3 regions of the Mesorhizobium sp. M0816 genome follow, and region 3 is predicted to be linked to each of the others. Evidence: riboswitches for the same ligand, from Rfam matches in the RefSeq annotation. Region 3 holds a riboswitch; each other region holds the start of a gene.
The links. Region 3 has a riboswitch for cobalamin ahead of metE (5-methyltetrahydropteroyltriglutamate--homocysteine S-methyltransferase). Riboswitches for the same ligand answer to the same signal wherever they lie in the genome.
Positions count from the first base shown of each region.

Region 1 (7,928 bases), on a different contig from region 3:
ACCCGAGCCGCGCACCATGACGCCCGAAAAACCCCAGGCCCAGGCGTCGGCCAGAGACACCGTCGCGATGTCGACATTGCGCTGCTTGAAGATACGGTTGCCGGTCAAGAGTGAGTCGAGGTCGTCGACCGATTTCAGGAACGGGTCGATCCAGCTGCCGATGTCCTCGACCAGCTTCTGCGGCAGGTCCTGGTGGACGCCGCCGGGGCGGAAATAGGCGGCATGCATGCGCGAGCCGCTGGCACGCTCATAGAACACCATCAGCTTTTCGCGCTCGACGAAGCCCCACAGCGGCGGCGTCAGCGCACCGACATCCATCGCCTGCGTCGTCACATTGAGGATGTGCGACATGATGCGGCCGATTTCCGAATAGAGAACTCGGATCAACTGGCCCCGCTTCGGCACCTCGATGCCGAGCAGCCGCTCGGCGGCGAGCGCAAAGGCGTGCTCCTGGTTCATCGGCGCGCAATAATCGAGCCGGTCGAGATAGGGCACGGCCTGCAGATAAGTCTTGGCCTCGATCAGCTTTTCGGTGCCGCGGTGCAACAGCCCGATATGCGGATCGACGCGATCGACGACTTCGCCGTCAAGCTCCAGCACCAGACGCAAAACGCCGTGCGCCGCTGGATGTTGCGGGCCAAAATTGATGTTGAAGTTGCGAACGGAGGTTTCAGCCATGAGCGTGTTGCTCGCGCGCCACGTGAATGGTGAATGGTGAATGGTGAATAGTCATTGGCCTGAATCGACCTCCAGCGATCGAATGAACGAACGCATCATCTTCCCAACTTCTCGAACCTGACCGACAACAGCCCTGCACTCTTCTCGTCCAACAGTCCCACGCTCATCGAAAGAAGCGTATGGGTTTCCAGTTCCTTCAACGAACCTTGCGCAATACGAAGGAACTGAACGAAGGGCTTGCGCTGACCGCGGCCGAAACCCTCGGCGATATTTGCCGGTATCGACGATGCCGCGCGCCGCATCTGGGATGTCATGCCGAACATTTCCTCTCGCGGGAATGCTTTCGTCGCGAGATAGATGTCCGCAGCCAATACCATCGAATCCTTCCATACGTTCAGATCTCGATAGTCGTTGATTTTCCCGGACGTTCCATCCCGCTTTTCCATTCACTATTCACAATTCACCACTCACTGCTTTGCCTTCTCGTCGCCTGGAAGGACGTAATCCGTCCCCTCCCAAGGGCTGAGAAAATCGAAATTGCGGAATTCCTGTTTGAGCTCGACCGGCTCGTAGATGACGCGCTTGGCTTCGTCGTCGTAACGCACCTCGACGAAGCCGGTCAGCGGAAAGTCCTTGCGCAGCGGATGGCCTTCAAAGCCGTAATCGGTCAGAATCCGCCGCAGATCCGGATGGCCTGAAAACAGCACGCCGTAGAGATCGTAGGTCTCGCGCTCGAACCAGTCGGCGCCGGGATAAATCCCGGTGATCGACGGCACGAGCGTCTCTTCGTCGGCCTGGACCTTGATGCGGACGCGGATATTCTGTCTCGGCGACAGCAAATGATAGACCACGTCGAAGCGCTTTGCCCGCGACGGATAATCGGCGCCGCAAACGTCGATGATCGAGATGAACTGGCATTTCGGATCGTCGCGCAGGAAGGTGACCACCTCGATCAGGTCGCGCGGCTCGACCGAGATGGTGAGTTCGCCATAGGCGAGCACCGCCACGCCGATCCGGCCGATCAGCTTCTCGCCGAGATAGGTCGAGAGGTCGTTCAACGCCTGGGTCATGCCGCTCACCGCTCTATCGTGCCGGTGCGGCGGATCTTCTTCTGCAGCAGAAGGATGCCGTAAAGCAGCGCCTCAGCGCTCGGCGGGCAGCCGGGCACGTAGATGTCGACCGGCACGATGCGGTCGCAGCCGCGCACCACCGAATAGGAATAATGATAATAGCCGCCGCCATTGGCGCAGGAGCCCATCGAGATGACGTAGCGCGGCTCCGGCATCTGATCGTAGACCTTGCGCAGCGCCGGCGCCATCTTGTTGGTCAGCGTGCCGGCAACGATCATGATGTCGGACTGGCGCGGCGACGCGCGCGGCGCGACACCGAACCTCTCCGAGTCATAGCGCGGCATCGACGTATGGATCATCTCGACGGCGCAGCAGGCGAGGCCAAACGTCATGAACATCAGCGAGCCACTGCGCGCCCAGGTGATCAGAGCCTCGGTCGAGGTGACGAGAAAGCCCTTGTCGGCGAGCTCGTTGTTGATCTCCAGGAAGAACGGGTCGTCAGACCCTACCGGCCTGCCGGTGTTGGGGTCGATGAGGCCCTTGGGCTTCGGCGCGACGAGCGTGCCGGAACTGTCGTTCAATCCCATTCCAGCGCTCCTTTTTTCCATTCATAGGCAAAGCCGATGGTCAGCACCGCCAAAAACACCATCATCGACCAGAAACCGAGCATGCCGATCTGACTGAACGACACCGCCCAAGGAAACAGGAAGGCCACCTCCAGATCGAAGATGATGAACAGGATCGACACCAGGTAGAAGCGGATATCGAACTTCATGCGGGCGTCGTCGAACGAGTTGAAGCCGCACTCATAGGCAGAAAGCTTTTCCGGATCGGGGTTGCGGTAGGCCACCAGGAAGGGTGCGGCGAGCAGCGCCAGCCCGACGATCAGCGCCACGCCGATGAACAGGACGATGGGCAGGTACGAACTCAACAATGCGTTCATTCTGCAGCTTTCCGTTGCGGCCAATCCACTCTGATTACAGCACCGGACCCACTTGCGGAAGCGTGACAGTTTAACCACTGAACCGTTTGAAGAGGGCTCTATGCTGCAACGCGGCGAGGGTTAGCGCAGCGCTTTCGGCGAAGCAAGTCAAACCTTGTTCAAATCGCGGTGCTGGACGGCATATCCGGGAAAACTGGTCCGATCCGCTCCTGTTTGATTTCCTTCACTTTTTACTCCACTTTTCTCTCCTGACATGGATGCCGCCAAAACCCTGCTAGCATAGCGCGGAATCGCAGGTCATTTTCTCTGTCCTAAAATCGTCCGGATACCGCCTTCATGAAGGAAAAAATCTCGCTTGCCATGGCCCGTCGCATTGCGCTCGCGGCACAGGGATTCAATGACCCGCGCCCCACCGGCACGCCCGACCGCCGGCATCTGGCCCGCGTGCTTGCCCGTACCGGCCTGCTGCAGATCGATTCCGTCAGCGCCGTGGTGCGCGCCCACTATATGCCTCTTTATTCGCGGCTTGGCCCCTACAAGCTGGCGCTGCTCGACGCCGCCGCTGTCACGCGCAAGCGCATGGTCTTCGAATACTGGGCGCACGAAGCCTCCTTCTTGCCGGTCGAGACCTATCCGCTGATGCGCTGGCGCATGCAGCGGGCCGAGCGCGGCGACGAAATGTACAGCGGGCTGGCCAAATGGGGCCGCGAGCACGCCGCCTATATCGAAGACATCTATCGCGAGGTCGCCGAACGAGGCCCGATCGCGGCGTCGGCTTTCGAAGGGCAGAAGGGTTCGGGCGGCTGGTGGGGCTGGAGCCATGCCAAGCATGCCTTCGAGTGGCTGTTCTGGGCCGGCCGCATCACCACTGCGCATCGCCGCGGCTTCGAGCGGTTCTACGATCTGCCGGAGCGCGTGCTGCCGCCGGCGGTACTCGCGCTACCGGTTCCCTGTCCCGAGGATGCACATCGCGAATTGCTGCGCATCTCGGCCCGCGCCCACGGCATCGCCACGGCAGGAGACCTGCGCGACTATTTCCGGCTGTCGCCCGCCGACATCAAGGGCCGCATCGAGGAACTGGTCGAGGCCGGCGACCTGTTGCCGGTGAGCGTCGAAGGCTGGAACAAAACAGCCTATCTCCACAAGGACGCCCGTTTGCCGCGCAAGATCGAGGCGCGCGCCTTGCTCGCGCCGTTTGATCCTGTCGTCTTCGAGCGGTCGCGCACCGAGCGGTTGTTCGACTTCCACTACCGCATCGAGATCTACACGCCGGCCGAAAAGCGCCGGTATGGCTATTATGTGCTGCCATTCCTGCTCGGCGACAGCATCGTCGGGCGCGTTGACCTTAGGGCCGACCGACCGGCCGGCGTGCTGCGCGTCCATGCCGCCTATGCGGAGCCCGGCGCCTCGCTGCAAACCGCAGCCGAGCTTTTCGAAGAATTGAAGCAGATGCAGGGCTGGCTCGGCCTGGAACGCATCGAGGTGACCGCTGCCGGCGACCTCGGCCGGCCGCTCGCGGATATCGCCGCGTCATAGACGTGCGTTGACACGACTACCCCCACAAGCCTAAATCCGTTCCAGACGGTCCCCTGCCCGCAACGGCAAGGGCCAAGAGGGAATGCGGTGCGAAATCTCGATTTCAAATCCGCGGCTGTCCCCGCAACTGTAAGCGACGAGCCAAGGCCGAAAACCACTGGGATGTTCCCGGGAAGGCGGCACCCAGGCGATGACCCGCGAGCCAGGAGACCTGCCGTCTAGGACATAAGAATCCGATCGCCTGGCGGGTTTTCCGGGCAAGGAGCCTGATTTGGAACGCGACAGCAGTTTTCCGGCTGAGACAGCGGATTTATTGTCCGGCCATGGTGATTCCCCGGCCGGCGTTACCGTCATCGTCTGCTCGTCCTGCCGTGACGAGACCGGTTCGGACGCTCATCCGCGCGCCGGCGAACTGCTCGCAGAGGACACGCGCCGCGCCGCTTCCAGCGAAAACATCAAAATCCGCACCGTCGAATGCCTTGGCAATTGCAAGCGCCGGCTCAGCGCCGCCATGCTGCGCGACGGCTGCTGGAGTTACGTCTTCGGTGATCTGACCACGACCAGCGGCGCCGATCTCGTCACCGGGGCAAAGCTGTTCGCCACCTCGACGGATGGGCTCATTCCATGGCGCGGCCGTCCCGATTGCCTGAAGCGCGGCCTGGTTGCCCGCATCCCTCCCCTTGACCTTCTGAAGGACTTGATATGACCGCTGCCTCCCCTTCGCGCGTTCCCTGCACCGTGGTCACCGGATTTCTCGGCGCCGGCAAGACGACATTGATCCGCCATTTGCTCGAAAACGCCAAAGGCAAGCGGCTGGCCATCATCGTCAACGAGTTCGGCGACATCGGCATCGACGGCGAGATCCTGAAGGGCTGCGCCATCGACACCTGCCCCGAGGAAAACATCGTCGAGCTGGCCAATGGTTGCATCTGCTGCACCGTCGCCGATGATTTCGTCCCGGCGCTGGACCAAATCCTGTCGCTGACGCCGAGGGTCGACCACATCCTGATCGAGACATCCGGCCTCGCTTTGCCCAAGCCGCTGGTCCAGGCCTTCCAGTGGCCGTCGGTGAAAAGCCGCGTGACGGTGGACGGCGTCATTGCCGTGGTCGACGGACCGGCGCTGGCTGATGGCCGCGTAGCCAACGACATGGACGCCCTGCAGGCCCAGCGCGCGCAGGACGAGACGCTCGACCATGACGATCCGGTCGAGGAAGTGTTCGAAGACCAGCTCGCCTGCGCCGACCTGATCATCCTGTCGAAGAGCGACCTGATGGACGCAGCCGGCTCGGCCCGTGCCAATGCCGTCATCGGCAAGCACGTTGCGCGAGCGGTGAAGATCGTACCGACTTCGCAAGGCAAGGTCGACCCGTCGGTGCTGCTCGGCCTCGGCCTCGCCGTCGAGGACGACATTGAGAACCGCAAGACCCACCACGACGACGAGCTCGACCACGAACATGACGATTTTGACTCGTTCGTCATCGACATCGCGTCCGTGTCCAACCCGGACGAGCTCGCACAACGGGTCGCCACGGCGGCGGAGGAAGAAAACGTGTTGCGCGTCAAGGGTTTCGTCGAAGTCGGCGGCAAGCCGATGCGGCTCCTGCTGCAGGCCGTCGGTCCGCGCGTCAACCACTATTACGACCGCGCCTGGACCGCTGAAGACGACCGCCGCTCGCGCCTGGTCGTCATCGGCCTGAAAGGGCTGAACCGCCCGGCCATCGAGCGTATCCTCGCCGGCTGACCCCAGGTACGAGCCGCGATGCACATCCTCACCACCACATCCGCCTCGCTCGGCGATCTCGCCGAGCCTGTCGATCTCAGGCAAACGCCTGCGGATGTCGTGGCGCTGTCCTTCACCGACAGCGACCTGGCCGGGCTGGCGGCGGCGTGGAAGGCAGATGCGCACCGCCTGCCGTCGATGCGGCTCGCCGCCTTGCGCGACCTGCGCCATCCGATGTCCGTCGACCTGTGGATCGACAGCGTCGCCCGCCACGCCAAGGTCATTCTGGTCCGCATCCTCGGCGGCTATGACTGGTGGCGCTATGGCTGCGACCAGCTCGCCGTTATCGCGCGAAATCGCGGTATCAAGCTGGCGCTCCTACCGGGCGAGAGCCACGACGAGGATTTGCGACTGATCGAAGGCTCGACGCTGCCGCGGGAGGAGTTGGACGCCCTGCTTGGCTATTTCCGCGAGGGCGGGCCGGCAAATATGACGGCGCTGGTGCAGAGGCTGGCAAGTCTCGCTGGATCGGGTGCGGCGGTAGCCGAACCTGTTAGCGTGCCAAAGGCGGGATTTTACGAGCCGGGACTGGGGGTCGTAGAACGCGACGTCCCCCTCCCCCTCGAGGGGAGGGTCCGGCCGCAGGCCGGGGGTGGGGTCCTCTCCGAAGCGCGCCTACACAAAACGTCGCGCACTGCCGTGACGACCCCACCCGGCCCTGCGGGCCACCCTCCCCTCAAGGGGGAGGGAGACGCCGCGCCCATCATCCCCATCCTCTTCTACCGTTCGATGCTGCTGGCCGCAGATGTCGCGCCGATCGACGCGCTTTTTGCAGCGCTCAGGCAACGTGGTATGGCGCCGGTGCCAATCTTCGTCTCCAGCCTCAAGGACCCGGCATCGCTCGCCTTTGTCGAGACCGCGCTCTCAGCCCTGAAGCCAGCTGCCATCATCACCGCCACGGCCTTCGCCTCCGGCGCGGAACCCGGCATCGAAACCCTGTTCGACCGTGCCGGGGTGCCGGTCTTCCAGGTCATCGTCGCCACGACACGCCGTGACATCTGGCAAAACAATCAGCGCGGCCTGGCGCCTGCCGACCTCGCTATGCATGTCGTCCTGCCCGAGCTCGACGGCTGCATTCTCGCCGGTGCCATCTCCTTCAAGGGCGAAAGCGAGACCGATCCCGCATTGGCCTTCCGCGCCTTCGCCAACCGGCCGGAGCCGGATCGCGTCGCGCAAGTGGCGAACCGTGTCGAGGCCTTCGTGCGCCTGCAGCGGACGCCGCGTGCGGAGCGCAAGCTCGCCATCCTGATCCCCGACTATCCGAGCGCCCCCGGTCGCACCGGCTACGCGGTTGGTCTCGACGTGCCGTCCAGCGTGCTGGCAATGCTGCACGACCTGAGCGAACACGGCTACGCCGTTGAAAGGATTCCGCAAACGCCGCGCGAGTTGCTGGAGGTGCTGGAGCGTGGAGGTGAAGGGTTGGGGTTTGAGGACTATCTCGGGTACTCGGCGGAATTGCCTGCTGAAGCGATAGCTGCCGTGACGGCCGCATGGGGGAATGCGGCAGATGACACAAGTTTGTGCGAGGCACCCCCCTCTGTCCTGCCGGACATCTCCCCCTCAAGGGGGGAGATTGCGCTGTCATCTCTGTTTTCGCCAATCTCCAACGTCGCAGGGGTGGACAGAGCGCCGAAGCTGCCAATCTCCCCCCTTGAGGGGGAGATGTCCGGCAGGACAGAGGGGGGTGTTCAAGCGTCTGCCGCCGCAAAATTCGCCTTCCGCGCAGCCACCTTCGGCAACGTCACCGTGGCACTCGCACCTGACCGCGGGCGCTCAGCCGACCGCCGCGCCGACTATCACGACCCGACGCTGCCGCCGCGCCATGCGCTGGTCGCCTTTGGCCTCTGGCTGCGCAAGTCGCTCGGCATCCATGCAATTGTCCATGTCGGCGCCCACGGCACGCTGGAGTGGCTGCCCGG
Region 1 is NZ_JAMYOT010000010.1:43,235-51,162, forward strand. Features, by position in the region: gene NKI17_RS17365 (NADH-quinone oxidoreductase subunit D) at 1-678, opposite strand, end outside; gene NKI17_RS17370 (four helix bundle protein) at 774-1,124, opposite strand; gene NKI17_RS17375 (NADH-quinone oxidoreductase subunit C) at 1,146-1,748, opposite strand; gene NKI17_RS17380 (NuoB/complex I 20 kDa subunit family protein) at 1,754-2,335, opposite strand; gene NKI17_RS17385 (NADH-quinone oxidoreductase subunit A) at 2,326-2,691, opposite strand; gene NKI17_RS17390 (winged helix-turn-helix domain-containing protein) at 3,028-4,227, shown strand; cobalamin riboswitch at 4,257-4,460, shown strand; gene NKI17_RS17395 (DUF1636 family protein) at 4,499-4,933, shown strand; gene cobW (cobalamin biosynthesis protein CobW) at 4,930-5,970, shown strand; gene NKI17_RS17405 (cobaltochelatase subunit CobN) at 5,989-7,928, shown strand, end outside.
Region 1: it holds a riboswitch for cobalamin, as region 3 does, so the genes downstream of both, NKI17_RS17395 (DUF1636 family protein) here and metE (5-methyltetrahydropteroyltriglutamate--homocysteine S-methyltransferase) in region 3, are expected to answer to the same signal.

Region 2 (7,928 bases), on a different contig from region 3:
ACATCTATCATCTCGACCCGCATGGGCTCGGCGAGATGCGCGCCTGGCTCGACCGCATGTGGGGCGATGCGCTCGACGCCTTCAAACGGGAAGTCGACAACAGCAAGGAGAAGAGGAAATGACGACCATGATCAAGCCCGCGCCGGTCAGGAAGTCGGTGACGGTGGAGGTGCCGCTCGACAAGGCATTCGATGTGTTCACCACAGGATTCGGGCGCTGGTGGCCGGCTTCGCACTCGATCGGCAAATCCGCCCTGACGACCGCGGTGATCGAACCGAAAGCCGGCGGCCGCTGGTACGAGATCGGCGAGGATGGGTCACAATGCGATTGGGGCGAGGTTCTCGCCTGGGATCCGCCGTCCAGGCTGACGCTCGCCTGGCGCATTGGAGCCGGCTGGCGCTACGATCCGGCATTGCTGACCGAAGTCGAGATCCGCTTTGTCGCGCTCGGCGAGAACGCGACGCGTGTGGAACTCGAGCACAGGCTTCTGGAGAACATGGGCGAAACCGCAGAGGCGATGCGCGAGGCCTTCGAATCCGAGGGTGGCTGGAGCGGTCTCCTGGACCGCTATGCGGCTGAGGCCAAGCGCCACGCCGCCTGATCGGGAAGCCTTCCAGTCCAATACCAGCGAGGCCGTCGCACTGTCGGCCTCGCCGTTTTTGAATCGGTGTCGATCTGCCCATCTGGTTGACCGGGGCGGGGAGATACGCTGCCCTTTACCTGCCGCCGCGAAGGTTTGCAGCGCCGCAGGTTTGTAGAACGTCCTCTCCTCCTACCATCCGGTATGCGCCGCGTCGTTTGGACGCGCGAACGGCGCTGTAGCAATTTGTCGTTGTGCATGGTCCTTTCGCAAAATCGATTCCGATTGTCAGGGTCATGCGTTAGACCTGACAGGCACCTTATCCGGAAATCCGATGGCGGGAGGCGCTGGTGGAAGGCCAGGACGAACAGATGACCGGCGCCAGGGCCGCCGAGGAGCGCCGCGCCGACATCTATGACGAGGACGGCGTCATCCTGTCGTCGTTCCTCGCCCAGATCGGTGCCGCGATCGCCGATCGCGATACGCTGACGCTGAAGCGTGAAGTCGACGATCTGCACCAGTCGGAACTCGGCCACCTGCTCGAGGCGCTGCACCCGGAACAGCGACGCGCGCTGGTCGAATTGCTGGGCAAGGATTTCGATTTTTCCGCGCTGACCGAGGTTGACGAGGCGATCCGCCGCGACATCGTCGACAGTCTGCCCAATGCGCAGATCGCCCAGGCGGTGCAGGATCTCGATTCCGACGACGCGGTCTACATTCTCGAAGACCTCGACCAGGAGGACCAGGACGAGATCCTGTCGCAGCTGCCGTTCACCGAGCGGATCAGGCTGCGGCGTTCGCTTGACTATCCCGAAGAGACCGCCGGCCGCCGCATGCAGACGGAGTTCGTCGCGGTGCCGCCCTTCTGGACGATCGGCCAGACCATCGACTACATGCGCGAGGACAACAATCTTCCTGACCGTTTCAGCCAGATCTTCGTCATCGATCCGAGCTTCAAGCTGCTCGGCGCCATCGACCTCGACCAGATCCTGCGTACCAAGCGCTCGGTCAAGGTCGAAGAGGTCATGCATGAGACCAGGCATGCCATCCCGGCCACGATGGACCAGGAGGAGGCGGCTCGCGAATTCGAACAATACGATCTTCTGTCTGCCGCCGTCGTCGACGAGAACGAGCGGCTGGTCGGCGTGCTGACCATCGACGACGTCGTCGACGTCATCCAGCAGGAGGCCGAGGAAGATCTGCTGCGCATGGGCGGCGTCGGCGACGAAGAACTCTCGGACAGCATCTTTTCGACCTCGCGCTCGCGCGTGCCCTGGCTGCTGGTCAATCTTTTGACGGCTTTCCTGGCGGCCTCGGTGATCGGCCTGTTCGACCGCACCATCGAGCATATCGTGGCGCTGGCGGTGCTGATGCCGATCGTCGCCGGCATGGGCGGCAATGCCGGCTCGCAGACCATGACGGTCACGGTGCGGGCGCTGGCGACCAGGGACCTCGACATCTACAATGCCGGCCGCATCATCCGCCGCGAAATCGGGGTGGGCTTCATCAACGGCATCATCTTTGCCATCCTGATCGGCCTCGTGGCTGCTGCCTGGTTCCACGATCGCAATCTCGGCGGCATCATTGCGGCTGCGATGATCATCAATATGTTCGTGGCGGCTCTGGCGGGCATCCTTATCCCGCTGCTGCTCGACCGCTTCAAGATCGATCCGGCTGTGGCTTCGGCGGTTTTCGTCACCACGGTCACCGATGTCGTAGGTTTCTTTGCCTTTCTCGGGCTCGCCACATGGTGGTTCGGCGTGCGCTGAACGTCACCTCAATTGACTTTTACGTAAATGCCATGCGAGGCTTTGAAAGGTGCCTTGTCCGCCGATTCTGGTACGCGCCTGGGCGCCGGCGGCGCCGGCCAGTTGGAACTCGCGGCGTGGCCGGGGCATTGGAGTGACGATGCGGGAATATTATTCGATCACGGAGCTGACCCGCGAATTCGACGTGTCGACGCGGACGTTGCGCTTCTATGAGGACGAAGGGCTGGTGCAGCCAGTAAGACGCGGCCGCACTCGGCTGTTCCGTCCGTCGGACCGGCATCTCATCCGCCAGATCATGCGGGGAAAAAGGCTCGGCTTCTCGATCAACGAGATCCGCGAAATCATCCAGATGTACAGGGAGCCGCCCGGCGAGGTCGGCCAACTCAAATTGATGATCAAGCGCATCGAGGAAAAGCGCGAGGATTTGCGCCAGAAACGCCGCGACCTCGAAGAGACGCTGGCCGAGCTCGATCAGGCAGAGGAATCCTGCGTCGAGCGGCTGGTGGAACTCGGCGTCACCACCTAAGCCGGTGCCTCGGCTCAAATCCAGCGCCGCACCCTTTTGGCGTAGTCCCGGTATTTCTTGCCGAATTTGGCCGTCAGCACCTTCTCCTCGCTCTCGATCGTCAGCTTCTGCGTCAGGAACGCCGCGATGACCGCCAACGGCAGGAACCAGGCGATCCCAGTGACAAAGGCGAGGCTGATCAGCAGCAGCGTGTTGGCGAGGTAGATCGGGTTGCGGCTGACGGCGAAGGGTCCGGTAGTCACCAGATGGTCAGGCACGCCGTTCGGGTTGAGCGTCGTCTTGGCGCGGATCATGGTGCGGATTGCCGTGAACCAGAGCGCGGCAACCGCCACCAACCCCACAAGGCCGGCGGCGAACAGGATGTCGCCGAGAAGATCGCCGATCCACGGCAGCGGATAGAACAGCCCTAGCGCGACGCTGACGATGATGGCGGCGATATAGATCAGCGGCGGCCATGGGATGTACCCCAGCTTCGGCTGCCCAGGATTTTGCTGCACGGGTTTCGGGTGACTGTCGCTCATTATTGTCCTCCCTCGATTAGCGCGTTCCCGGTTCCGCCGCCTCGGTTTGGGCGGTGCAGGTGCCGGCGAGCTCGCCAATATGCGCCTTCCACTCCGGGGACTGGTCGTTGCTGTAGAGCCGGTCAAGCGAGGCTTCGCCCTGGAGAGTGTCCAGCATGCAGGCACAATAGCTGGAGCAGAACTCGGTGTCGCGTGCCTGCTCGCAGGATATCTGGCAGGATTTCACAAAACTCACCTCCCTGGTTTCGGCCTGCGCCGGCATGAATTGCGAAAACAGCCAGACCGAGCCGATCAGCACCGGCTGATGGATCAGATAGAAGGCAAGGCTGTGCCGGCCGATGAAGACCAGCGGATTTGCCCAGCGGCCGGGCGCCAAGGCCGACAGCCGCGTCAGCGCGCCGGAGGTGGCGGCGAGCTTGGTAACCGCGATGCCGGCAAGTACGGCGCCGAACCAGGGCAGCAGTGGAACGTAGTCGTTGGAGCGCGGGTTGGTCGCCGACAGGCCGACCCACCACAAAGCCGGATGATCGAAAAGCTCAGATCGCAGGTAGAAAGGCGCGGCAATAGCGAGGGCCGCCACGGCAAGCGTCAGTAGCGCCGGGAGGCGCAGGAACGCCAGGCCGAGCAGGCTGGCGAGCGCGATCTCGTGCAATATGCCGAAGAAGATGAAGCCGTCGGGCGTGGCGATGCGGGTGACCAGCGATATTGCGAGCGCTGCCCCGGCAACCATGGCGAAGCGCTTCCAGAAGCCGGTCCAGCGGATTTTTTTGCCATGGGCGAGATAGAGGCTGATGCCGACCAGGAACAGGAAGCTCGAGGCGATGCAGCGCGCGTAGATTTTCCACCAGCCGAAGGCGGTGAGGCCGGGATCGGTGTAGCCGAAGAATTCGAGGTCCCAGGTGAAATGATAGCTCGCCATGGCAAGCAAAGCGATGCCGCGTGCAATGTCGATAACGGCGATGCGCTTCGACTTCGGTTGATCCTGAACGGCTGCGCTCGGCGTGTCGATGCTCATGGTCTCGCTGTCTTGGTTCAGCCCCGGCAAGACGACTATCACGGTTGCCACCGTCAAAAGAAGCAGGGCCTTGCGTCGCGTTGGTACCGGTCGGCATCAGAGCTGCTTTAGGCCAAAGCCGGAAAGCCTTTGGCCGGCGTGCTGGCGTTTTTCGGACTGGGCGCGGTTTTCGCGACACTCGGCCTGCTGGCGGCGGCCTGCGGCTTCGTCACCTGGCGCTATCTGCCCAAATCGCTTTGATGTGCGAGCGCCGCATGGCGCTCGCGCACCCAGTTGTGGAAGCGGTGCAAGTCGTACTCCTCGGGCATCAGTACGCCGGCCTTGTGGCGCATCGAGCGCAGGCCCATCTGGTTGACCTCGCAGATATCAGCATCCTCCTCCAGCACCTGGGTACCGAAGGCGACGATGTTGTCGATATCCGCGGCCGGATCGGCGAGCGCTTCGGGCGAAAAAAGCCATTCGGCGGTAAGTTCGGTCTGCTCCGGCCCAAGCGGCACCAGCCGCACGGTCCTGACATAGTCGACATGGCCGACGACGAACATCGACGGCAGGCTGGTGGCATAGGTCTGCCCGGCGGCACGCTCGCCCGGCGTCAGGCCGGAAAAGACCGAGCCGTGGACGCGCCCGTCGCGCGACCAGGTTTCGGCCCCGGCCCGCAAGCCGCCTGCAAATTCCGGCGCGTCATTGTCGGCGTGGCGCGCCCATTCGGGGTCGTCGTGCCGGCCCATCAGGCCGCGGCCATAGATCGGCACCAGCCGCGACAGGTCCTTGTGGACGCCGGGGCAGTGCAGGCACTCGTTGAAATTTTCCCAAAATACCTTCCAGTTGCAGTTTATCACCTTGCGCAGCACATGGCCGCTCAGCAGCGTTTCCAGCGGCCAGTTGGCGAGGTTACCGGATGCCGGATCGAAGGATGTTTCAGCCGAGCCGGCAGCGTCTTCCGCCAGATTGACGAAGACGAAACCGCGCCACACCGAAAGCGCGACCCGGTAGAGCGGATGATCGGCCTTGTCGAAGCCGTCCGGCAGCGATTTCGACGGCACGCGCACCAGATCGCCGTGCAGCGAATAGGACCAGGCATGGTATGGGCAGGTGATGAGCCGCGCCTTCAGCCGTCCTTCGCTCTGCTGGCAAAGCTGCGAGCCGCGATGCCGGCAGGTGTTGTGGAAGGCGCGCAACTCGCCGGTCTCGTCGCGCAGCACGACGACCTCCTGCGTGCCTATGCGGAACGTCCTGAAAGCCAGCGGCTGGGCAAGGTCGGCCTCGCGGCAGACGAGCAGCCAGTTGCGATACCAGATGGCCTCGAGATCGCGCTGATAGGCCGCGATGTCCCAATAGGCTGATGACGGCAGCGTCGGCTCGGCCCGCGTCAGGCCGTTGTAGGGACCGCGCTCATTCGGGCTGGGTTGCATGCCGGCTTCCTCCCCATCCGCCAGCCGACACCCGGCTGCGAAAATTGTCAATCGCGGCGCCGGCCGACCGGGCTTGGCGAGGCGGCGCATTCGCCACACGATCCGGCGGAATTTGGTTTGCCGGGCGCGGCGATTCTGCCTATAGTCGCTGATGTCGTCGGTTCCGTTTGGAACCAAGAGGGAATGCGGTGAGGGCAAGTTGTTTGCCCAATGCCGTGGCTGCCCCCGCAACTGTGTGCGGTAGTCCTCTCCATATGCCACTGAAGGTTCGCCTTCGGGAAGGTGGGGAAGGGCGCTGATCCGCGAGCCAGGAGACCTGCCGGCGACAGGAAACTGACTTCTATGCCCTCGGGTGGAGGGCGAAAGGACAAGACATGAATACCGCTTCCGTCTCGCTCGGCGCTTCCGCCTCCTCGCAGTCGCGTCTCATGCAGCTGGCGCTTGCTGCATTCCTCGGCATTTTCGTCATGGGCTTTGTCGGCTTCTCGCATATCGATGCGGTCCACAATGCCGCGCACGACTATCGCCACTCGATGGGCTTTCCCTGCCACTGACAAGGGGCTGACATCATGACACTGTTTCGCAACGTCGTGTTCATCGCGGCGATCGCAGGGCTTGTGGCCGGCGTGGCTCTCGCCTGCATGCAAGCCTATGCCACGGTGCCGCTCATCCTGAAGGCGGAAGTCTATGAACAGGCCGGCGGCGGCCATGACCATGCCGCGGCACCTGCGACACCGGCCGAAAACGCCGCGGGCACGACGGCTATGAGCAGCGCCGCGCCGGCAGCGGCTGAAGCGATGGCTCCGGCGGAAGACGAAGGCTGGGCGCCGGCCGACGGTTTCGAACGCTTCGGCTTCAGCGTCGTTGCCAATATCGTCACCGGCATCGGCTTTGCGCTGGTCCTGGTTGCGGTTTCGGAATTCGCCGGCGGCATCGGCAATTGGCGCCAGGGCCTGTTCTGGGGGCTTGCCGGCTTTGCCGTGTTCACGCTGGCGCCGGGCCTCGGCCTGCCGCCGGAACTGCCAGCGATGCCGGCGGCCGACCTTGTCCAACGCCAGATATGGTGGTGGGCAACAGTGGTGGCGACAGCGGCCGGTCTCGGCCTTATCGTCTTCCGCAGATCGCTGCCGCTGGTGGCTCTTGCCGTGGCGTTGATCGTTGCGCCGCATATCGTCGGCGCGCCGCAGCCCGATAGCTTCGAGACGGCGATCCCGGAAGGCCTGCACCACCAGTTCGTGGTGGCGGTGACGCTGACCAATCTGGTGTTCTGGCTGGTGCTCGGCGCGGTCGTCGGCGTGGTGCGCGGACGCTTCACGGGCACGGCGACCAGCCTGCGCGACAGCTTTGCCTGACCGCGCTGCCGGGGCACTGACCCTGGTCATCGGCGGTGCGCGCTCCGGCAAGAGCGCGCATGCCGAGAGCCTGGTGACGGTCGGCCCGCCGCCTTGGAGCTATATCGCCACGGCGCAAGCCTATGACGACGAGATGCGCCAGCGCATCGCGCTGCACCGCTCGCGCCGCGGCGCCGGCTGGACGACCATCGATGCGCCGCTCGACCTTGCCGGCGCGATCGGAGCGCTGCCTGACGGCCAGCCGGTGCTGATCGACTGCCTGACGCTGTGGCTGACCAACCATATGCTGGCCGACCATGATGTCGGGGCCGAATGCCGGAGGCTGGCCGATGTGCTGTCGCGGCCGCGTGGGCCGTGGTTCGTGGTGTCCAACGAGATCGGCCAGGGCATCGTGCCGGACAATGCGCTGGCAAGACGGTTTCGCGACGCCGCCGGCCGGCTGAACCAGGACGTCGCGGCTGTTGCCGGCACCGTGCTTTTGATGGTGGCGGGGCTGCCGCTCAAGGTGAAATGACATGGCTGATACTATCGATCCCAAGGACGAGGAACGCCACCGCGCCAAGATGGCCAAGCGCAAGGCGGTGCAGGATGCCGAGGTCGCGGCCAAGACGCTCGAGAAGGGGCTGCTGATCGTCAACACCGGATCGGGCAAGGGCAAGACCACGGCCGCCTTCGGGCTGGCGCTCAGGATGCTCGGCTATGGCAAGCGCGTCGGCGTCGTCCAGTTCATCAAGGGCAAGTGGCACACCGGCG
Region 2 is NZ_JAMYOT010000014.1:156,974-164,901, reverse strand. Features, by position in the region: gene NKI17_RS22265 (ArsR/SmtB family transcription factor) at 1-122, shown strand, start outside; gene NKI17_RS22260 (SRPBCC family protein) at 119-601, shown strand; gene mgtE (magnesium transporter) at 952-2,349, shown strand; gene NKI17_RS22250 (MerR family transcriptional regulator) at 2,489-2,875, shown strand; gene NKI17_RS22245 (methyltransferase family protein) at 2,890-3,396, opposite strand; gene NKI17_RS22240 (heparan-alpha-glucosaminide N-acetyltransferase) at 3,413-4,411, opposite strand; gene NKI17_RS22235 (aromatic ring-hydroxylating oxygenase subunit alpha) at 4,630-5,823, opposite strand; cobalamin riboswitch at 5,965-6,161, shown strand; gene NKI17_RS22230 (CbtB domain-containing protein) at 6,198-6,377, shown strand; gene NKI17_RS22225 (CbtA family protein) at 6,393-7,175, shown strand; gene cobU (bifunctional adenosylcobinamide kinase/adenosylcobinamide-phosphate guanylyltransferase) at 7,168-7,689, shown strand; gene cobO (cob(I)yrinic acid a,c-diamide adenosyltransferase) at 7,691-7,928, shown strand, end outside.
Region 2: it holds a riboswitch for cobalamin, as region 3 does, so the genes downstream of both, NKI17_RS22230 (CbtB domain-containing protein) here and metE (5-methyltetrahydropteroyltriglutamate--homocysteine S-methyltransferase) in region 3, are expected to answer to the same signal.

Region 3 (7,928 bases):
GAAGCGCCAGATCGCCGCCGCGTTGGAACGCTTGCATCGGATGCCAGCCGGTGAACAGCGAACCCGGCGGCCAGTGAAGGAACCTGTCATGTAGTACCCGCGCATTTCGATGAACCGAGCCGAGAAGTCCTCTACGAACTGATCGAGAACAGTGCACTTGGCATGCTGATAACCCATGGCCGGAGCGGTCTCGACGCCAATCACATCCCCTTCGAACTCGACACGTCACAGGGAGAAAACGGTACCCTTTACTCCTGCGCGATTAATACACGTGCCGAAGGAAAGTGCACATTCTCGCTCGAGTGACTTATTTCAAAGGATGTGATCGCGTTTTGGCACATTCACGGCCGACATGCGGCAGCCGGTCACTCACCACATGGTGAGCAACCAGGAAACCCTCTGGCCTACACTTTCTACCGGAGCGCACGTGCTGCATCGACCATGTTCATGAGGGCAGGGCGGACCTCCTCCCATTTGCGTGTTTTGAGGCCACAGTCCGGGTTTACCCACAGTTGGGAATCCGACAGTCGCTCGCGGGCAAGCATGACGAGATCCGAAATCTCCCCGACTTCCGGGACACGTGGTGAGTGAATGTCGTAGACTCCGGGCCCGATTTCGTTCGGATATTTGGAGCTCGTGAAGGCGTCCAGCAGTTCCATTTTCGAGCGCGACGTCTCAATCGAAATGACATCCGCATCCATTTCAGCGATCGCGTCGATGATCTCGTTGAACTCCGAATAGCACATGTGGGTATGGATTTGAGTCGCGTCCTTTACACCCGTTGAAGCGATCCGGAAGCATTCGACAGCCCAGTCGAGATAGTCGTTCCAATCAGACTGGCGCAGTGGCAATCCTTCGCGAAACGCGGCCTCATCGATCTGGATCATCCTTGCGCCGGACCATTCGAGATCCGTCACTTCGTCGCGGATGGCGAGCGCGATCTGGCGGCATGCTTCGGAGCGCGGTACGTCGTCGCGAACAAAAGACCAGTTGAGAATGGTCACTGGGCCTGTGAGCATTCCCTTCACAGGGTTTTCCGTAAGCGACTGGGCGAATTGCCACCAGCGCAGCGTCATCGGATTGGGCCTCGATACGTCGCCGAAGATGATGGGGGGGCGCACGTAACGCGACCCATAGCTCTGCACCCAGGCATGCTGGGTGAAGGCGAAGCCGGACAGCTGCTCGCCGAAATGCTGTACCATGTCGTTTCGTTCGAACTCACCGTGCACCAGCACGTCCAGCCCGATCTCTTCCTGCCAGCGAATTGCAGCCTCGATCTCCTTCTTCAGGAAGGTCTCGTAATCGACATAGCTCAGCTGGCCCTTCGCATGAGCGGCCCGCGCCCTGCGTACCTGCGGCGTCTGCGGGAAGGACCCGATGGTCGTCGTCGGGAACGGCGGCAGCCCGAGCGTGCCGGCCTGGACTCTGGAGCGCTCGGCAAAAGCGCTCTCTCGTCGCTTCATGCTGTCGTCAATGCTGGCGATCCGTCCCTCAACAAGCGGGTCATGGATCTTCGTGGATGTCACGCGAGTGGCGGCAGCCTCGGCAGACGCTTTCAACGCGCCTGCCACCGCATCCCTGCCTTGAGTCAGGGCCCGGGCCAGCAACACCAACTCGTCGGTCTTCTGGGCCGCGAAGGCGAGCCACGACCTGATGTCCGCGTCGAGTTCGGTCTCCATGCGCAGGTCGATCGGCACGTGCAGCATCGAGCAAGAAGGCGCGATCTCGACGCGGTCCAAGGGCCAGCCGGCGACGATCGGTTTGATGCGGTCGAGAATGGCGGGCAGGTTCGCACGCCAGACGTTGCGGCCATCGATCAAGCCAAGCGAGAGCACCAGATCCTTCGGTGCGAGCCGACCCACGGTTTCCAGTTGCTCGGGAGCGCGCACGAGATCAATATGCAGCCCGGCCAGGGGCAGAGAAACCGCGGTTTCGAGATTGTCTCCCAGCGGCCCGAAATAGGTAGCCAGCATGATCTTCAGCTCGGGCGCGGCTTTCGACAGCTGGCCATAGGCGAATTCGAACGCAGCTCGTTCGTTCGGGTTCAGATCGAGGACAAGCGCTGGCTCATCGATCTGCACCCAGTCGGCTCCCGACAGCTTCAGCCTCTGCAGGAGTTGCTCGTAGACGGGCAGCAGCCGCGGCAGGAGCGCGATGGGATCGAATCCTTCGGCAGGCGATTTCGCCAGCTTGAGGAAGGTGATCGGTCCAAGGATGACTGGGCGTGTGTGAACGCCGAGAGCTTTAGCCTCGATGAAGTAATCGACCGGTTTCGTCGACGAGAGGGCGAACGTCTGATCATCGTTGAGTTCCGGCACAATGTAGTGATAGTTGGTGTCAAACCACTTGGTCATTTCCATCGCGGTTACATCAGACCCATGAGTCGCCTGCTGGTGACCAGCGTGTCGACAATCCTCCGTCTGACCCTGGTTGCCCCGCGCCATTGCGAAGTAGATGTCAAGTGGAACCTCGCCGCTATTCCAGCCGTAACGGGATGGAACGGCGCCGACCATGGCTGCGGTGTCGAGCACATGGTCGTAGAGCGAGAAGTCGTTCGACGGGATTTTCGACACGCCGCGATCGTGCTGCTCCTCCCAGCTAGCGGCACGGAGCGCCTTCGCGGTCGTGAGAAGGTCGGCAGCGGACGATTTTCCGGACCAGTAGCTTTCAAGCGCGAATTTCAGTTCTCGCCGACGACCGAAGCGGGGCACGCCGAGCGTTGCTACAGGAATTTGCTGAGAGACAGTCATGCCAGACCCCGATGGTTGGGGCGTCGGTGACAAGGAAGGCCCTAGCAGGCCGGCACGAACGCCAGGCTGCAGCGGCCACCGAGACACCCCGCCCGTGGACGTAATTCGCCGTGGCAGGTCTCCTGGCTCGCGGGGTCATAGCCTCTACCCGTCTTCCCAAGGCTATTCGCCTTAGTGACATGAGTGGGGTTGGCTCGCCGCTAACAGTTGCGGGGGCAGCGCCGGCATCGCACCGGCTTCCCTCTTAGCTCCGCTGCGGCAGCGCCGTACGGAGAACCACGACGCGGGAGACAATTACAACAGTTCGCTTCTTTGTCAACGCCGCATAAAGAAATGTTTATGTCGTTATGTTAAATTTCCGTTGGCATGTTCCAAAGGTCGCCTCGAAAGCGAAAACTGTGGAAGCCTTGAGCGGCCGGTAAATCAAAGCAATGACGCACGGCGCCCTTGTCCAGGAGGATAGGAGTTCGTCGGCTCCCGGCGGCAAACATACCGGCAAGCGCCGTGGTGCTGCTTCCCGCATCATGCGAACGCCACCTCGGCATCGAACTTCGGCTCCGAGGTTCCGACCGCTTCGTCGGTGATCTGCTCGCGACCATATTCGGCTCAATGGCGAGGCTGTTGCCTAGGAAGCTGTTGGCCGTGATGCCCTCGGTGACACGACACAATGATTTCGAGGGGAGCACCCGAGGCCCGGCGCAGCGGCGTGTTGCGAAGTGATCGAGGCCAATGTCTCGACCTGCTTGTTCGCAGCCCACCGGCTCAAGGTAACCGGCTCAAACCAACGGGCCAGCTCAAGTCCTGTCCAAATGAGGCCTGAGCGGCAAATCGTCGTGCACGCGCACGGTTTGGCGTTCGATCTTGTGATGCGTCTTGGGCGGGCAATCGCCACGGTGCAGCGCTTCCAGGCGCGCAACGATTTCGGCGTCATCCTGGGTCTGCCTGTTGTTGTGGCGAACATACTCGACCCAGGTTGGCACATGATAGCACTCGGTCCATAGTTCGGGCTTTTCCAGGTCACGCAGCAACGCCCATTGTCTGGCGCCATCTCGCAGCCGGGCTTTTCGCCACGATGTCATCACACTGAGAAATTCTGGGACATCTCTCTGATCGATACGATAATCGACCATCACCATGATCGGACCGCTTCGTGGCCGCAGATCAAGTTGCAGCGTCGGTTCGCTGAACTTGTTGGTCGGATCCAGATTGAGCGTTTCGAAATCCGGCTGACGCAGAACGATCCCCATCAGTCCACCAATCACAAGAACCACGCTGGCGACGAGGAAGGCTCCCGAAACACCTTGGACATCCGCCAGTTCGCCCCAAAGCCAGCTTCCCGCCGCCATGCCGCCGTATGTGGCCGTCTGATAGAGAGACAGGGCGCGTCCAACCACCCACCGCGGCGCCGAAAGCTGCACTGTGACGTTAAACAGCGAGAATGATTGAATCCAGGCCGCACCGGCTGGCATGAGGAGCAGACAGCTCAGCCAAACGTGCTCGCTCCATGCCAGAAAGAAGCAGCTGATCGCCAATATAAAGAACGCACCGCGAATGACCCATTCGTTGGAGAGAACTTCTCGGACCCGCCCGATGAGGAGCGCGCCGCAAATCGCTCCCAAGCCGAAGAAGCCAAGCATCACGCCGTAGGTGACCGCGGTCCCTTTGACCTGTTCGCGAGCAACCAACGGCAGGAGAGCCAAAATGACAACGGCGGTGAGGCCGAAAATGAAACTCCGGCACATCACCTTGAGAAGGTTCGGCGACAAGAGCACGTAACGGAAGCCCGCCGCCATCGCACTGCCGAAAGCCTCCCGCGGCAGCGCTTGTCGTGCCCGTACGGCTTTCCACCGCAACAGCGCAGCGATCAGAGCGAAGTAGCAAAAGACGTTAAAGAGGAACGCGAAGGCCGCACCGGCTGTGGCCACGATTATGCCGCCAATCGCCGGCCCGATGCTGCGCATGAGATTGTAGCTCATGCCGTTGAGCGCAACCGCGCTAGGCAGGTGTTCGCGAGGCAGGATATCCCCCATCGAGGCTTGCCAAGAGGGATCGTGCAATGCCCAACCACAGCCGATCAGGAAGGTGAGACCCAGAAGGATCCAGGGTGTCATTTCCCCCGCATAGGTCAGGAACGCCAGGAAGGCGGATACGCAGACCATCAGCAGTTGCGCAGTCAACATGATCCGGCGACGGTCAAAGTTGTCCGCGAGCGCTCCCGCCGCGAGGGAGAAGATCATGTAGGGGAGGGTGGTCGATGACTGGACGAGCGCCACCATTCCATGGGAGGTGGCGATGCTGGTCATCAGCCAAGCCGCCGCCACACCTTCCACCAGGGTGCCAAGGTTCGAAACGAGTGCAGCCGACCATAGCGAACGGAAGGTCTTGTGCTGAAAAGGAACGAGTGAAGATGTTCTCTTCGCCATTGTGGGAAGCTTCGGGATCGAGCGCGGGGCTGGATTTGGTTCGCCTCACTCAACCATGGCCTCGCCGTACAAGCCAAGCTGCCACAGTGGCGCGCCTGCTAACCCAGAAAACTTGGCGGCCTTACAGGCATGCGCAGGACGCGCGAAGCCGCTCAAATCTCCCCAGATGGGTCAGCCATCGAAGACCGGCATCACTTGCCCGTTGAGCGGCTATACGATAATGCTCCGCGCTAAGCAGGAAGCGCCAAAAATTCGAGCGGCGACTTCATTCTCCTATTCAGGAAGGAACTATGAGGCGGCAGACGCGACCATTCACCGTGGAAGTCAAACAAAAGCGCAATTATCAAAAATCCGCACGTTCCATCTGGGGCAATTTCGACATCGCCGCGGCGATGGCCGAGACAACAAAGGAAGTCGAGCCGTTAAATCGTCAGCTTGTTGACTCTACTGTCGTGGCCCTTGATGCTGAACCTTTGCAAAAACCGCGAGTGGAGCATTTCATGGCCAATCCCCTGGAAACCGAGTCAGCAGTAGTTCCTAGCGCACCGGCAGACAAAGCGGAAACGCCAAAACCGAAGACGAGAGCGCGGCGGTCGAGGAAGCCAGAAGCTGAGGCGAGCGCGCCTGCCCGCAAGGAGGGCGCCAAGCCGATATCCGCGACCACTGAAGCACCGCCGTCAGCGCGAACAGGCCGAAAGAGCTACTCCGCGAAGGATCGTGCCCAGAAGCTGGCGCAGATCGAGACCTCGATCGGCGGCGGCGCTACTCTCAAGAGCGCGGTGAAGCAAGCCGGCATCTCGGAACAGACATATTATCTTTGGAAGAAGGCGGCGGCGCCGGCGGCGGACAGTGACGGGCTGAAGGATCTCGTCGCGCTCGAGGAAGAAAACAAGCGGCTAAAGAGCCTGCTTGCCGATCGTCTCCGCAAGGAGAATGCGGAACTGAAGAAAAGGCTCGGGCTGGATTAAGGAGGGTGGGCAGCTGGTTCTTGGCTCGCCACCTACAGTAATCCCGCCTGCTCCGCCTCTCGGCGCAGATTCTGCCGTGGCCTTGGGCCGATCTGCTGGATGACCAGTCCGGCCGCCAGCGAGCCGAGATCGCCGCAATCCTTGAGGCTGCGGCCTTGCGTGTAGCCGTAGAGGAAGCCGGCGGCGTAGAGGTCGCCGGCGCCGGTGGTGTCGACCAGTTCGCGGATCCTGGTCGCCTCGATGGTGACGGTCTCGTCGCCGCGCACGATGACCGAACCCTTTTCCGAGCGGGTGACGGCGGCGATCTTGCAATCCTTGCGGATCTGCGCCAGCGCCTCGTCGAAGGACGCGGTTTGGTAGAGCGACTTGATCTCGTGGCTGTTGGCAAAGACGATGTCGACGGTGCCGGAGCGCATCAGGTCGAGGAACTCGTCACGGTAGCGGTCGACGCAGAACGAGTCCGACAATGTCATCGACACTTCGCGCCCGGCGGCGTGGGCGAGCTTCGCCGTCTGGCGGATCGCTTCCTTGGCGCGCGGCGGGTCCCATAGATAGCCCTCGAAATAGGTGACCGCGGCGCCCGACGCCTTGTCGGCCTCGACGTCCTCCGGGCCGAGCTCGATGCAAGCGCCGAGATAGGTGTTCATCGAGCGCTCGCCGTCGGGCGTGACGAAGATCATCGAGCGCGCCGTCGGCGGTTCGCCATTGAGCGGCCTGGTGTCGAAGGCGACGCCCTGGGCATGGATGTCGTGCGCGTAGATTTCGCCGAGCGCGTCGTTGGAGACCTTGCCGAAGAAGGCGGCGCGACCGCCGAAGGAGGCGACGCCGGCCGCCGTGTTGCCGGCGCTGCCGCCCGAGGCTTCAATGGCCGGGCCCATGCGGCTGTAGAGCAGTTCGGCGCGCCTCGTGTCGATCAAATTCATCGCGCCCTTGATGATGCCGTTGGTCTCCAGGAACGCCTCGTCGCACTGGGCGATGATGTCGACGATGGCATTTCCGATACAAAGCACGTCATAGTCCGGCATCAATTCATGTCTCCGCCAAAACTCTGCCGGCTTCTTGCCACCCCGGCCGGGCGCGGGTCTGGCCAGTGGGAATGGGCTTTCTCGCTTGCCAATCCGTTCGGCGCCAGCCCTCACGGGGCGGCAAGTCCTGCCTCGCGACGCAATTCGTCGGCCCTGTCTGTCTTCTCCCAGGTGAAATCAGGCTCTTCACGGCCGAAATGGCCATAGGTCGCGGTCTTGCGGTAGATAGGGCGTAAGAGATCAAGCATCTTGATAATGCCCTTCGGTCTGAGATCGAACAACTCAAGAATGAGGCGCTCGATCCTTCTTTCCTCAACCCTCGCTGTTCCGAACGTGTTGACCATGACAGAAACCGGACTGGCCACGCCGATTGCGTAAGCAAGCTGCACCTCGCAGACGTCCGCAAGTCCGCTAGCGACGATATTCTTTGCGACATACCGGGCCGCATAGGCAGCTGAGCGGTCAACCTTGGACGGGTCCTTGCCCGAAAAGGCGCCGCCGCCGTGACGACCCATCCCACCATAGGAATCGACGATGATCTTGCGTCCAGTGAGACCGCAGTCGCCGCGCGGCCCGCCGACTACGAACCTCCCCGTCGGGTTGACCAGAATTCTGATGCCTTCCGTCTCCAGGTGGGTCGGCAGGACAGGCTTTATGATTTCCTCAATGACGCCCTCGCGGACCGTCTCTTGCGAGACCTGCTCGTCATGTTGGGTCGATACGACGATGGTATCCAGGGCGACCGGGCGCAACCCCTCATAG
Region 3 is NZ_JAMYOT010000033.1:32,579-40,506, forward strand. Features, by position in the region: gene NKI17_RS31145 (dihydrodipicolinate synthase family protein) at 1-94, shown strand, start outside; partial or broken gene NKI17_RS31150 (FMN-binding negative transcriptional regulator) at 106-306, shown strand; gene metE (5-methyltetrahydropteroyltriglutamate--homocysteine S-methyltransferase) at 414-2,750, opposite strand; cobalamin riboswitch at 2,846-3,046, opposite strand; gene NKI17_RS31160 (MFS transporter) at 3,545-5,173, opposite strand; gene NKI17_RS31165 (transposase) at 5,464-6,141, shown strand; gene NKI17_RS31170 (adenosine kinase) at 6,174-7,166, opposite strand; gene metK (methionine adenosyltransferase) at 7,277-7,928, opposite strand, start outside.